Regions from separate parts of the Kribbella lupini genome, predicted to be linked through region 1. Evidence: riboswitches for the same ligand, from Rfam matches in the RefSeq annotation. Region 1 holds a riboswitch; the other holds the start of a gene.
What was found. A riboswitch is a leader RNA that binds a small molecule or an ion and turns the genes downstream of it on or off. The one in region 1 is predicted to bind S-adenosylmethionine.
Positions count from the first base shown of each region.

Region 1 (6,017 bases):
GACCCGGCCCAGTTCGAGGACCTGCTGGCCTACTCACCCCTGCACAACCTGCACGACGGTACGGCGTACCCGGCCACACTCGTGGTCACCGGTGACCACGACGACCGGGTGGTGCCGCTGCACAGCCACAAGTTCATCGCCGCGCTGCAGCACGCGCAGGCGGGGGACGCTCCGGTGCTGACCAGGGTCGAGGTCGACACCGGCCACGGATTCGGGAAGCCCGCGGCCATGGTCGCCTCGGAGTGGGCCGACCTGCTGGCGTTCGCCGCTCACCACACAGGTCTTTCACCGGAGCTGTAGCACTGGACTTGGAGTGCCCGGCCTCCCCGAGCGGTGGGGCGGCCTCCGTGGGCGGTTGGTCAGTTGGTGGAGGTTCACCAGATCTGCGGGGCCTCGAGGTCGCGCGGGTCGTCGGCCGGCTGGCAGCCGTGCGCGGACTCCTCGTAGTGCCGGCTGAGGCCCTTGGTCGCCAGCGTGCGGACCGCGGCGACCAGGCGGTCGATGTGCTCCCGGGTCGTGCCGAGGCCGAGGCTCGCGCGGACCGCCGTACCGTGCTCGGGGGAGTCCTGCAGCAGGTGGCCGACCAGCGGGTGCGCGCAGAACTTGCCGTCGCGGACGCCGATGCCGTACTCGGCCGAGAGGGCCGCACTCGTCAGGGTCGAGCTGATTCCGGCGACGGTGAAGCACACCGTGCCGACGCGGTCGGCGTCCGCACCGAAGATGTCGTACGTCGTGACGCCGTCGATCTGCGCCAGACCGGTCCGCAGCCGGGCGAGCAGGCTGCGCTCGTGCTGCTCGATCGCCTCGCGGTGCTGGCTGATCGCGGCGCAGGCAGCGGCCAGGGCGATCGCGCCGATGACGTTGGGGGAGCCGCCCTCGTGCCGGGACGGGCCTTCGTTCCAGACCGTGGCATCGGCGGTGACGGAGGCGGTGGCGCCGCCGCCGTACAGGTAGGGCTCGGCCGCGTTGAGCCAGTCGGCCCGGCCGATCAGCGCGCCGGCGCCGTACGGGGCGTAGAGCTTGTGGCCGGACAGGGCGACCCAGTCGACGTCCAGCTCGGTGATGTCGACCTCGCGGTGCGGGGCGAGCTGCGCGGCGTCCAGGCAGATCCGGGCGCCGTGCGCACGGGCGACAGCGGCCAGCTCGGCGAGCGGGAAGATCTCACCGGTCACGTTGCTCGCGCCGGTCACGACGACCAGCCGCGGGCCCTCAGGTGCTTGGCGCAGTGCGTCGGCGACGGCGGTGACCGCACCAGTGCTGGTGGACGGAGCAGGGAGCCGGACGGTCCGCTCGGCCGGCCAGGGGAGGAGGGCCGCGTGGTGCTCGGACTCGAACACGATCACGGTCGCGGCGGCGGGTAGTGCCTTGGCGAGCAGGTTGAGCGCGTCGGTGGTCTGCCGGGTGAAGATCACCTGGTCGTCCTCGCGGGCACCGACGAACGAGTGCACCTCGGCGCGGGCCCGCTCGTACCACTGGGTGGTGATCCGGGAGGCGTAGCCGTTGCCGCGGTGCACCGACGCGTACGACGGCAGCGCGGCCTCGACGGCTCGGCGTACCGACTCCAGACACGGCGCGCTGGCGCCGTGGTCGAAGTTGGCGTAGTCGGTGACCCGGCCGTCGGCCAGCGGGACCAGGAGGTCGGCGCCGACGGTGGCGGGGATGCTGCCGGTGGTGAGCCGGGTGACGGCCTGGCGCGTCGCCGTGGTGGCGTTGGCCGGCTCGAGAATGGAGAGGATCGACATGCTGCTGCTCCCGGAAGTCCGCACTTGCCGAACGGGGTGTCCGCACGGCCTGGTCCTCACCCGGGGCACCCCACCGCGGTGGAGGGTTGCCGTCCAGCTAGCCGGGGCTTGTCGCTGGCTCTCATGACCTGCCGAAGACGATAGGCAATGCTGCGGTGGATGCGCTAGCAGCTATCTCGTCCCCTGAGATTCTGTGCCACATTCTGAGATTGGGAACCTTCCGGAGCGGCGGTTGCATCTGAGTCGGTGATGGGGGTGGTGACGATGGCGTGGTGGGGACGGCCGAAGTGCCCGGTCCGGCCCGAAGAGCAGGCGTGGATCGAGGAGTCGCTCGACTGGCTCGTGAGCTCGTTCGGGTCCGACGTGCTGATGCGTCCGGTGGTGCTGCCTGGGGCGTCGTTCTTCCCGCCTGGGTACGCCGGGTCCGAGGCGGACGTGCGCGCCGTCTTCGCAACCGTCGCGGGGCTGGTCGGCGTACCGGTGGAGCGGGTGGTGCTGGAGCTCGAGCCGGACGACGCGATGGACGAGCTGATCGACGGGCTGCCGGTGGAGATGCGGTCGCGTGGTGCAGCGGCGCACTGGCGGCGGCGGGACGGTGTGTCGGTGATCACGGTCGAAATGGCGAAGGCGCGGCAGCCGGTGGCGCTGGTCGCGACGATCGCGCACGAGCTGGGGCACGAGCGGTTGCTGGGCGAGGAGCGCCGCGACCCGGACCGGCGCGATGACGAACCGATGACCGATCTGTTCACGGTCTTCTTCGGGTTTGGTGTGTTCAGTGCGAACGCCGCATTCGAGTACAGCCGGTCGACCACGGGGTGGCGGACCAGTCGGCTCGGCTATCTGACCGAGGCGATGTTCGGGTACGCGCTGGCGCGGTACGCGTGGCTACGTGGCGAGACGGAGCCGGACTGGGCTGGGTTGCTCGACACGAATCCGAGGACGTACTTGAAGCAGGGGCTTCGATATCTGAATGCGGACTGACCGGTTGGTGATGGAGGATGCGCGGATGACTTGGATCGCCCCTGCCGTCGACCGGCCGACCGGATCGCTCGTGGCTCCCGAGCGCGAGCTGCTCGCCGGGTACCTCGACTTCTACCGTCACACCCTGCTCGTCAAGTGCGCGGGGCTGAGTGCTGAGCAGCTCGCCCAGCGGAGTGCGCCGCCGTCGACGCTGTCGCTGCTGGGCCTGATCCGGCATGCGCGGAAGGTGGAGCGGATCTGGTTCCGGATCCACTTCGCCGACGTACCGGCTGCGCCGGTCTTCGATCCGGCGCTGGGCAAGGACGCGGACTTCGAGCTGATCGACGCGGCCGACGCGCAGGAGTCGTACGAGGCGCTGATCGAGGAGTGGAAGCTGTCCGACGAGGCGGCCGCCGGGCGGTCGCTGGACGAGCGGTTCACGTTCTCGGGGGAGGAGTCGACGCTGCGGATGATCTACATCCACCTGATCGGGGAGTACGCCCGGCACTGCGGGCACGCGGACCTGCTGAGGGAGCAGCTGGACGGGGTGACCGGGGCCTGAGTGGCTGGGCTGCTGATCTGCCGGGTTGCCCTCGCCGATATCTGCGCCTCCTGGCCGGTCCGGCCGCAGCTGTCTGCCGGGCCCGGTCGGTCCGGCCGCAGCTGTCTCCCCGGCCCGATCGGTTGCTTTGAGCCCCTAACCGCCTACGCTGCGGCCGTGCCCTTCCCGCTGGCCCACCCGGCCGCCGTCCTCCCGCTGCTGCGGCGTCCCTTCGTGGCCTCGGCGCTGGTCGCCGGCGCGCTCGCGCCCGACCTGCTGTACATCGGCCCGCTCTACACGTTCGCGACCCGCTACATCCACGGGAACTTCACGCTGACCCTCACCCACGAGTTCAGCTCGGCGTTCTGGCTGGACCCGCTCCTGGCGCTGGTGGCCCTGCTGATCTTCCACCTTCTGTTGAAGCGCCCCCTGATCGCCCTGGCGCCGCCGGCTCTCGCGGGCCGCCTTCCGGCCGCTGAGCGCCCTGGCTTCCTGTGGGTGGTCATCTCCGTGTTCATCGGCGGCCTGACCCACGTCCTGTGGGACTCCTTCACCCACGGCGACGGCTACTTCGTCCAGCACTGGTCGTTCCTCAGCACGGCCATCACCCCGACGTGGGACGTCAACCGCGTCCTCCAGTACGTCAGCAGCGTCGGCGGCGTACTGGCCATCGCCGTCTACCTGGTCTTCTGGTGGCGGCGCACCACCGCCCGGCCAGTGGGCGATGGGCTCGCGCCTGCAGTCCGGTACGGCGTACTGGCGGCCGCCTGCCTGCTTGCGCTGGCCTTCGCCGTTGTCGCCGTACGTCGTGCTGCCGCCGACTCCACCGACGAACTGGTCGGCGAGGCCGTCGTACGGTTCGCACTCACCGGCCTGGCGTCCGGCGCTGTCGCGGCGCTGGCCGTCTATGTGCTGGCCTGGCAGGCGTTCCGGCTGCGGCGTACCTGATCAGGTCCGGGCGCCGAGCAGCTGCACGTTGTTCCGGCCGTAGCGGTCCGGTGTCAGTGCCACCTCGCAGGTCCCGCTGCCGATACTGCACCGGATGATGCCGACCGGGGTGTTCTCGCCGGTGTCCACGACCATCAGCAAGTGGTCGTCGTCCTCCGCCACGGCCATCACGAACTGGACGCCGACCCACTGCCGCCGTACCTGCCCGGTGTCCGCGTCCAGCGCGGCAGTGAACGCCTCCGCCCCGCTGCCACGGAAGTCCTCGCTCGCCACCACGGTCCGGTCGTCCGGTGTGAACCCGTCCAGCGAGTACTTACACGTCCGGAACCTGCGCTTGCCGGTCTCGAGTTCGGTGACCGCGCTGCAGAACGTCTGCGCCGCGCCGCTGACGAAGTCGGCCGCCGCGGTGCCGGCCGTGTTCAGACCTTCGAACCCGTGAACGGTCTTCACCGCCGTCACCTTCCCGGACTTGGAGTCCCACCGGTAGTACGTCTCCGGCGCCGGGTAGCCCTTGCCCTCGGCACTGAAGTAGACGAGATCGCCGCGCACGGCCAGCACCTGAGTACGCCCGTACTCGGCCCGCTTCAACGACCGCTGGACCAGCTCGCTGTCCCGCGAATCGAGCCAGTAGATCGCGCTCTGCCCGTCCACGGCGTACGCCGCAAGGTCCTCCTCAGCCGACGACACCAGGCTGCTCACCCCCGGCACCCGACCGGCGCTGAACGCCTCCGCGTACGGCTCGACCCGCCGCAGCTCGGTCGACACCTCGCCGGTCCGAAGCACCGCGAGCACACCGCCGCCGAAACGCACAACCTGCTCGATCGGCTGCTTACCAGGCACCGTGAGATTCGGCCCGGTCCCACCTCGAACCACCCGGTCAACCATGAACGCCATCTGCGGCAGCTGCCCCAGCGGAAGCGAGCCAAGCTCGACCTTCACCTCGCTCGGAACACCGCTAGGAGTCGCCGCCGGACTGGTTGTTGTCGACGTCGGCGGTGTCGTCTGCAGCGTGTTGCTCGGCGTAGTCGTAGGCGCTCCACTCAGCGGCCCCGCAGCACTGACGCTGTCCTGCGGAACCCGCCGAACCGCCAACGTAGCCCCGGCAATCACCGCCGCCACCGTCAGCCCAGCCACCAGCACGATCAGCCGGACTCGCACGTTCTCCACCTAGCTACGCCCACCTTCGCCTCGACCCCAGCGCCGCGATCCCGCCCGCCACTCGCCGGCACCCCGACCTCGCCCCAACCACGCCGCGCGGCCTGCCGATCGCGCAGCCGGCATCCTCCGCTCGCCACCTCTGAATCGGATGCCGCCCACGCCCATTTAGTTGGCTCCAATCGGCCACGACTGCGATCCGACCCGCCGAACGAAGCTACACCGACCGCACCGAGCCAGCGGGTCAGAACCCAACCCGACGAACACGAGACGGCGCGACAGCGCAACGAGCCGGGCGAGCGGGCCATTTCGTCCCACCGCTTGCCGCCACGGGACGAGCAGACCTCCTCCTCCCACCCCGGCGGGGGCAAGCAGACCTCTCTCCTCCCACCCCGGCGGGCAAGCGGTCCTCCTCACCACTCCGCTGGGGCGGGCGCGCTGTGACGCGACGGATGGGGCAGCGTGACCGGCGTGTGACACGTGTGACTCGAGTGGTCCTCGGGGTAGCCTGCTAGGCATGGCGACCCGCACGTCTTCCCCGGCGCGGGCGCAGAAGTCGGCAGCCAAGCGCCCGAGTACGGCGCGCTCGGCGGCCGGTGGACGCTCCCGTCCGTCAGGCGCCCAGAAGCGTGGGCAGAGCGCGAAGCGCGGTGGTAGCACCGCCGCGCGGA
Region 1 is NZ_BAAANC010000001.1:1,012,031-1,018,047, forward strand. It holds gene ABD235_RS04590 (prolyl oligopeptidase family serine peptidase) at 1-300, shown strand, start outside; gene ABD235_RS04595 (aminotransferase class V-fold PLP-dependent enzyme) at 375-1,742, opposite strand; SAM riboswitch class IV at 1,758-1,871, opposite strand; gene ABD235_RS04600 (hypothetical protein) at 2,007-2,723, shown strand; gene ABD235_RS04605 (DinB family protein) at 2,749-3,264, shown strand; gene ABD235_RS04610 (DUF4184 family protein) at 3,421-4,191, shown strand; gene ABD235_RS04615 (hypothetical protein) at 4,192-5,358, opposite strand; gene ABD235_RS04620 (FtsK/SpoIIIE family DNA translocase) at 5,864-6,017, shown strand, end outside.

Region 2 (6,017 bases), on a different contig from region 1:
CCGCGTACCGCGGACGCGGGCCGTCTTCGAGGCGATGGCCGCGGCGGGCATCGAGCAGGTCGTCACCGGCAAGGAAGCCTTCCGTGCCTGGCGTCTCCTGCTCCGCGAGTACGGCGAACCGGCGCCCGGCCCGGCCGCCCCTGACGGACGCGTGATGATGGTCCCGCCCTCGCCAGAGGAGTGGCGCCTGATTCCGTCCTGGCAGTGGCTCCGCGCCGGCGTCGAAGGCCGCCGCTCCCGCGTGGTCATCACCGCCGCCACCCGCGCTCGCGCCCTCGAACGGACCTTGGAGCTCACCGACTCGGCCGAGATCGAACGCCGTCTTCGGTCTCTCCCCGGCGTCGGCGTCTGGACCGCCGCCGAGGTTCGCCAGCGCGCCCACGGCGACGCCGACGCCTTCTCGTTCGCCGACTACCACGTCTCCCGCAACGTCTCGTACGCCCTCACCGGCGAAGAGCTGGACGACGACGGCACCGCCGAGCTGATCGAGCCCTACCGAGGCCACCGCTACCGGGTCCAGGCCCTCCTGCAGCTGGCCGGCATCGGCCACCCCCGCTACGGCCCGCGCAAGTCGCTACCCACCCACACCCCCGGCGCGACCCACCGCCTGCGCTGAACGGTGGTGCGCGTCACCCGGCGCGGAACGGATCTCGGCGTGAGGGGTGGGCACTAGGTTCCCATCATGCGAATCGACGGGGACGGGCTGTACCTGGTGGCAGGCGTGGCCCTCCTGCTCGGGGCCGTGCTGCCCCGGTTGCTCAAGCGGTACGCCGTGTCCGCGCCGATCGCGTTCCTCGGGGCCGGGATGCTGCTCGGCTTCGTGGTGGAGCGCGGCAAGGTCAGTCCGCTGGCCGAGCCGAAGCTCACCGAGCACCTGGCCGAGCTGACGGTCCTGATCGCGTTGATGGGCGTCGGTCTCGCGATCGACCGCCCGATCGGCTGGCGGCGCTGGGCGGTCACGTGGCGGCTGCTGTTCGTCGCGATGCCGGCCTGCGTCGCGGCCATGGCCGGCCTCGGCTGGCTGCTCGGGCTGGCCCCGGCGCTGGCCCTGCTGGTCGGCGCCGTGCTCGCGCCGACCGACCCGGTGCTGGCCTCGGATGTCCAGGTCCAGGGGCCGACGACGGGTGAAGGCGCCGAACCGGAGGAGGACGACGAGGTCCGGTTCGCGCTGACGTCGGAGGCCGGGCTGAACGACGGGCTGGCGTTCCCGCTGGTCTACCTGGCGGTATTCGCCGCGACCAAGGGTGCGCTCGGCGACTGGGCCCTGGAGTGGATCGCGTGGGAGCTGATCGGCAAGTCCGTGATCGGGATCGTGGTGGGCGCCGTGGCCGGGCGGTTGCTCGGACGGATGGCGTTCTCGGCGCCGGTGCCGAGCTTCCGGCTGGCCGACTCGCGCGAGCCGGTGCTGGCGCTAGCGATGACGCTGGGCGTGTACGGCCTCGCCGAGGTGCTGCACGGCTACGGCTTCCTGGCCGTCTTCGTGGCCGCCATCGCTCTCCGGTCGGCCGAGCGGGCGCACGACTTCCACGAGGAGCTGCACAGCTTCGTGGAGCAGGTCGAGCACATCCTGACCTGGGGCGTCCTGCTCCTGCTCGGCGTCGCGGTCACCGGCGGCCTGCTCGCACCGCTGGACCTGAAGGGCGTCGTGCTCGGGGTCGGCCTGATCCTGGTGCTCCGGCCGCTGACCGCCTGGCTCAGCCTGCAGCGCACGGAGATGCGCCGGTCCGAGCGCTGGGTGACCGCGGCGTTCGGCGTACGGGGTGTCGGCTCGATCTTCTACCTCGCGTACGCCGGGTCGGACTTCGCCGACGACCTGCCCTGGCTGTGGGCGACGATCGGGTTCACCGTCGTGCTCAGCGTCGTCGTGCACGGCGTCGCGGCGACCCCGCTGATGCGCATGCTCGAACGCCGCCGCGAGTCCTGACCGCCCGCGCAGGCGGTTCCACCCCGTGCCGTACGGCGGAAGCGGCGTGGATCCCGGCGAGAAAGTCCTTCAGCTTCTCGAACATGTCTCCATCCTCTGAGCCAGACTGCCGCCGCAGAAGTGGCGTAAAGGACCCTGACCGCTAAGATTTTGACATGCCGCAACGCACCGTCTCCGTGCTCGCCTACGACGGCATGACCGCCTTCGAGGCCGGCATCGTGATCGAGGTGTTCGGGCTGGTCTGGCCCGACATCGACCAGCCCTGGTACGAGCTGAAGGTCTGCACCGAGACACCGGACCCGATCCGGGTGATCGGCGGGGCCACGCTCAGTACGCCGTACGGGCTGGAGGAGTTCGCGGCCGCTGACACGGTCGTCGTGCCGAGCGTCGCCGATCCGAAGGCCGCCACGTCCGCGCAGCTCATCGAGGCCCTCCAGCACGCGCACGCCCGTGGCGCCCGGATCGTCTCGATCTGCTCCGGCGCGTTCGCCCTGGCCGCCGCCGGACTGCTCGACGGCCGGCGCGCGACCACGCACTGGCGGTACGCCGACCAGTTGCGCGAGCGCTATCCCGCGATCCACGTCGACCCCGAGCCGCTCTATACCGACGAAGGCGACGTCCTGACCAGCGCCGGCTGCGCGGCCGGCCTCGACCTCGCGCTGCACCTGGTCCGCAAGGACCTCGGCGCCGCGGTCGCGAACGCGGTCGCCCGGCGCATGGTGATCCAGCCCTACCGCTCCGGCGGCCAGGCGCAGTACATCGAGTCCCCGATGCCGCCCGACCCGGTGGACGCGCCGGTCGCGCGCAGCCTCGGCTGGGCGCTCGAGCACCTGGCCGAGCCGATCGGCGTACCGGATCTGGCGCGCGAAGCCGGGCTGTCGCCGCGAACCTACCTGCGGCACTTCACCCGAGAGACCGGTACGACGCCCGCCAAGTGGCTGATCGCCCAGCGGATCCAGGCGGCGCTCGCGATGCTGGAGACGGGGGACGCGCCGGTCGAGGAGATCGCGCTGGCAGCCGGGTTCGCCACGCCGGTGACGTTTAGGCACCACTTCGCCAAGAGCGTGCGGACGTCGCCCTCGGCGTACCGCAGGGCGTTCCGCGCACGCCGGGGGTGAGCGCTCGCAACCCGGGCCCGGAGCGTCGTCCGTGGCTGAGACCTGTCGTCTCGGATGGTGGGATCACAGGACACAATATGGACCCGATTGGGTAACCTCGAACCTGCTCATCCAGAGGGACTGAGGGAAACGGCCCGTTGAAGTCCCGGCAACCCTCCCCGTGGAGGCCCCGTCCTGGGGTGCTCGCGGCGGACCGGTGCCAAATCCGTCCCACGCCGAGATCCGGCGCCCGGGGAAGATGAGGAGGAACCTCTCCATGAGCCAGACCGCCACCACCCCGCACACGATCCGTGAAGGGGCCTTCGGCAACGGTACGCACCTGAGCTGCCGGGCCTGCGGGGCGAAGTCCGAGCTCGGCCCGTTCTACGCGTGTATGGAGTGCTTCGGTCCGCTGGAGGTCGGGTACGAGTTCCCGACCATCACCCGCGAACAGATCGAGGCCGGCCCCAAGAACATCTGGCGCTACCAGCCGCTGCTGCCCGTCCCCGTCGACGTGGCCAGCTACCCGAACACCGAGCCGGGCTACACCCGGCTGATCGACGCCGGCAACCTGGCCCGCGAGCTCGGGCTGCGCAAGCTCTGGGTGAAGGACGACTCGGGCAACCCCACGCACTCCTTCAAGGACCGGGTGGTCGCGAGTGCCCTGAGCGCCACCCGCGAGCTGGGCATGAAGGTCTTCGCCTGCCCCTCCACCGGCAACCTGGCCAACGCCGTCGCCGCGGCCGCCGCCCGGGCCGGCATCCGCTCGGTCGTCTTCATCCCGAAGGACCTCGAGCGCCCCAAGATCATCACCACCGCCGTGTACGGCGGCACGCTGGTCGCCGTCGAGGGCAACTACGACGACGTGAACAAGCTCGCCTCCGAGATCGCCGGTGAGGAGGAGGGCTGGGCCTTCGTCAACGTGAACGTCCGGCCGTACTACTCCGAGGGCAGCAAGACGCTGGCCTTCGAGATCGCCGAGCAGCTCGGCTGGCGGATCCCGCAGCAGGTCGTGATCCCGGTCGCGTCCGGTTCGCAGCTGACCAAGATCGACAAGGGCTTCACCGAGCTCGGCAAGCTGGGCCTGGTCGACGCCACCGACTACAAGATCTACGGCGCGCAGGCGACCGGCTGCTCGCCGGTGGCGCAGGCCTTCCGCGACGGCCACGACGTGGTCAAGCCGGTCAAGCCGGACACCATCGCGAAGTCGCTGGCGATCGGCAACCCGGCCGACGGGCCGTACGTGCTCGACGTCGCCCGGCGTACCGGCGGCGTGATCGAGGACGTCAGCGACGAAGAGGTCGTCGAGGGCATCCAGCTGCTGGCCCGCACCGAGGGCATCTTCACCGAGACCGCGGGCGGGGTGACGGTCGCGACGCTGAAGAAGCTGATCGCCACCGGCCAGCTCGACCCCGAGGCCGAGACGGTGATCATCAACTCCGGCGACGGGCTCAAGACGCTCGACGCGGTGGCCGACCGGGTCGGCCCGAAGGTGACCATCCCCGCGTCGTACGACGCCTTCGTGAAGGCAGGTCTGCAGTGAGCGTCAGTGTCCGCGTCCCGACCATCCTGCGGCCCTACACCCAGGGCGCGTCCGAGGTCTCCGTCGAAGGTTCGACCCTGAGCGAGGTGCTGGAGTCGCTCGACACCTCGTACCCCGGGATCAAGAGCCGGGTGCTGGACGAGTCGGGCGAGCTGCGCCGCTTCGTCAACGTGTACGTCGACAACGACGACGTCCGGTTCGCCGAGGGGCTGCAGACCAGCATCAAGGACGGCGGTCAGGTCTCGATCATCCCGGCGGTCGCGGGCGGCTGCTGACCTTCTTGTGTCGACGAAACACCCCTCCCCGAGGGGTGTTTCGTCGTTTCTAGCCCGGCGGCCGCGCGAGGTAGGCCTGCTTCGCGTCGGGCGAGAACCCGCAGGCCCGGTAGAACGCGTGCGTGGACTCGCGCTTCGACCCGGTCATCAGCATCACCTTGTAGCAACCGGCGTCCCAGGCCGCCTGCAGCGTCGCCGCCATCAGCTGCTTGCCCAGCCCGGTCCCGCGGCGGCTCTCGTCGACGACCACGTTCTCGACGACGCCGTACGGCCTGCTGCCGCGGGTGAGGTTCGGGACGAGGTTCAGGTACGTCGTGGCGACCACCTCCCCGTCGACCTCCAGCACGCACAACCGGAAGAACTCCGACGCGACGATCCGGTCGAAGTCCGCGCGGTCGGTGAGCACCGGCTCGCCAGGGTGCAGCTGGTGGTAGAGCCTGCTGATCGCCTCGAAGTCACCGCGTCCGGCCGCTCGGAACATGAGTCGATCCAACCACGCGGCGGGTCCGCTTTTCAGCGCGGTTGAAAGGCCCGGCGGTAGGCCAGCGGAGAGATGTGCACTCGCCGGCCGAAGTGCTGGCGCAGGTTGATCGCGGTGCCGAACCCGCAGTGCCGGGCGACGTCCTCGACCGACAAGGCTGTGGTCTCCAGGAGTTCCTGGGCGTGGCGCACGCGCTGGGTGAGCAGCCACTGCAGCGGCGTCATCCCGGTCTGTTCGCGGAACCGCCGGTTGAGGGTGCGCGGGCTGACGGCCGCGTGGCGGGCGATGTCGGACAGCGTCAGCGGCTCACCGAGCCGGCCTTGCAGCCAGCGCATCGTCGGTTCCAGCGAACCACTGTCAGCGGTGGGCTCGTGGTGCACGATGAACTGCGCCTGGTCACCGGTGCGCTGTGGAGGGACGACGACGTGGCGGGCGACGTCGGCCGCCACGGCCGATCCGAAGTCGTTGCGCACCATGTGGATGCACAGGTCGAGGCCGGTGGCCGCTCCGGCCGACGTGAGCACGTCGCCGTGGTCGACGAACAGCACGTTGGGATCGACCTCGACCCGCGGGAAACGCTGCGCCAGGGACTCGGCGGAGGTCCAGTGGGTCGTCGCTCGCCGCCCGTCGAGCAAACCTGCCGCGGCGAGAACGGAGGCCCCGCTGCAGATCGAGGCGACCCGCGCACCGCGGCCGT
Region 2 is NZ_BAAANC010000002.1:905,119-911,135, reverse strand. It holds gene ABD235_RS17555 (DNA-3-methyladenine glycosylase family protein) at 1-616, shown strand, start outside; gene ABD235_RS17550 (cation:proton antiporter) at 683-1,924, shown strand; gene ABD235_RS17545 (helix-turn-helix domain-containing protein) at 2,080-3,042, shown strand; SAM riboswitch class I at 3,147-3,287, shown strand; gene thrC (threonine synthase) at 3,299-4,564, shown strand; gene ABD235_RS17535 (ubiquitin-like small modifier protein 1) at 4,561-4,839, shown strand; gene ABD235_RS17530 (GNAT family N-acetyltransferase) at 4,889-5,320, opposite strand; gene ABD235_RS17525 (GlxA family transcriptional regulator) at 5,353-6,017, opposite strand, start outside.
Region 2: it holds a riboswitch for S-adenosylmethionine, as region 1 does, so the genes downstream of both, thrC (threonine synthase) here and ABD235_RS04595 (aminotransferase class V-fold PLP-dependent enzyme) in region 1, are expected to answer to the same signal.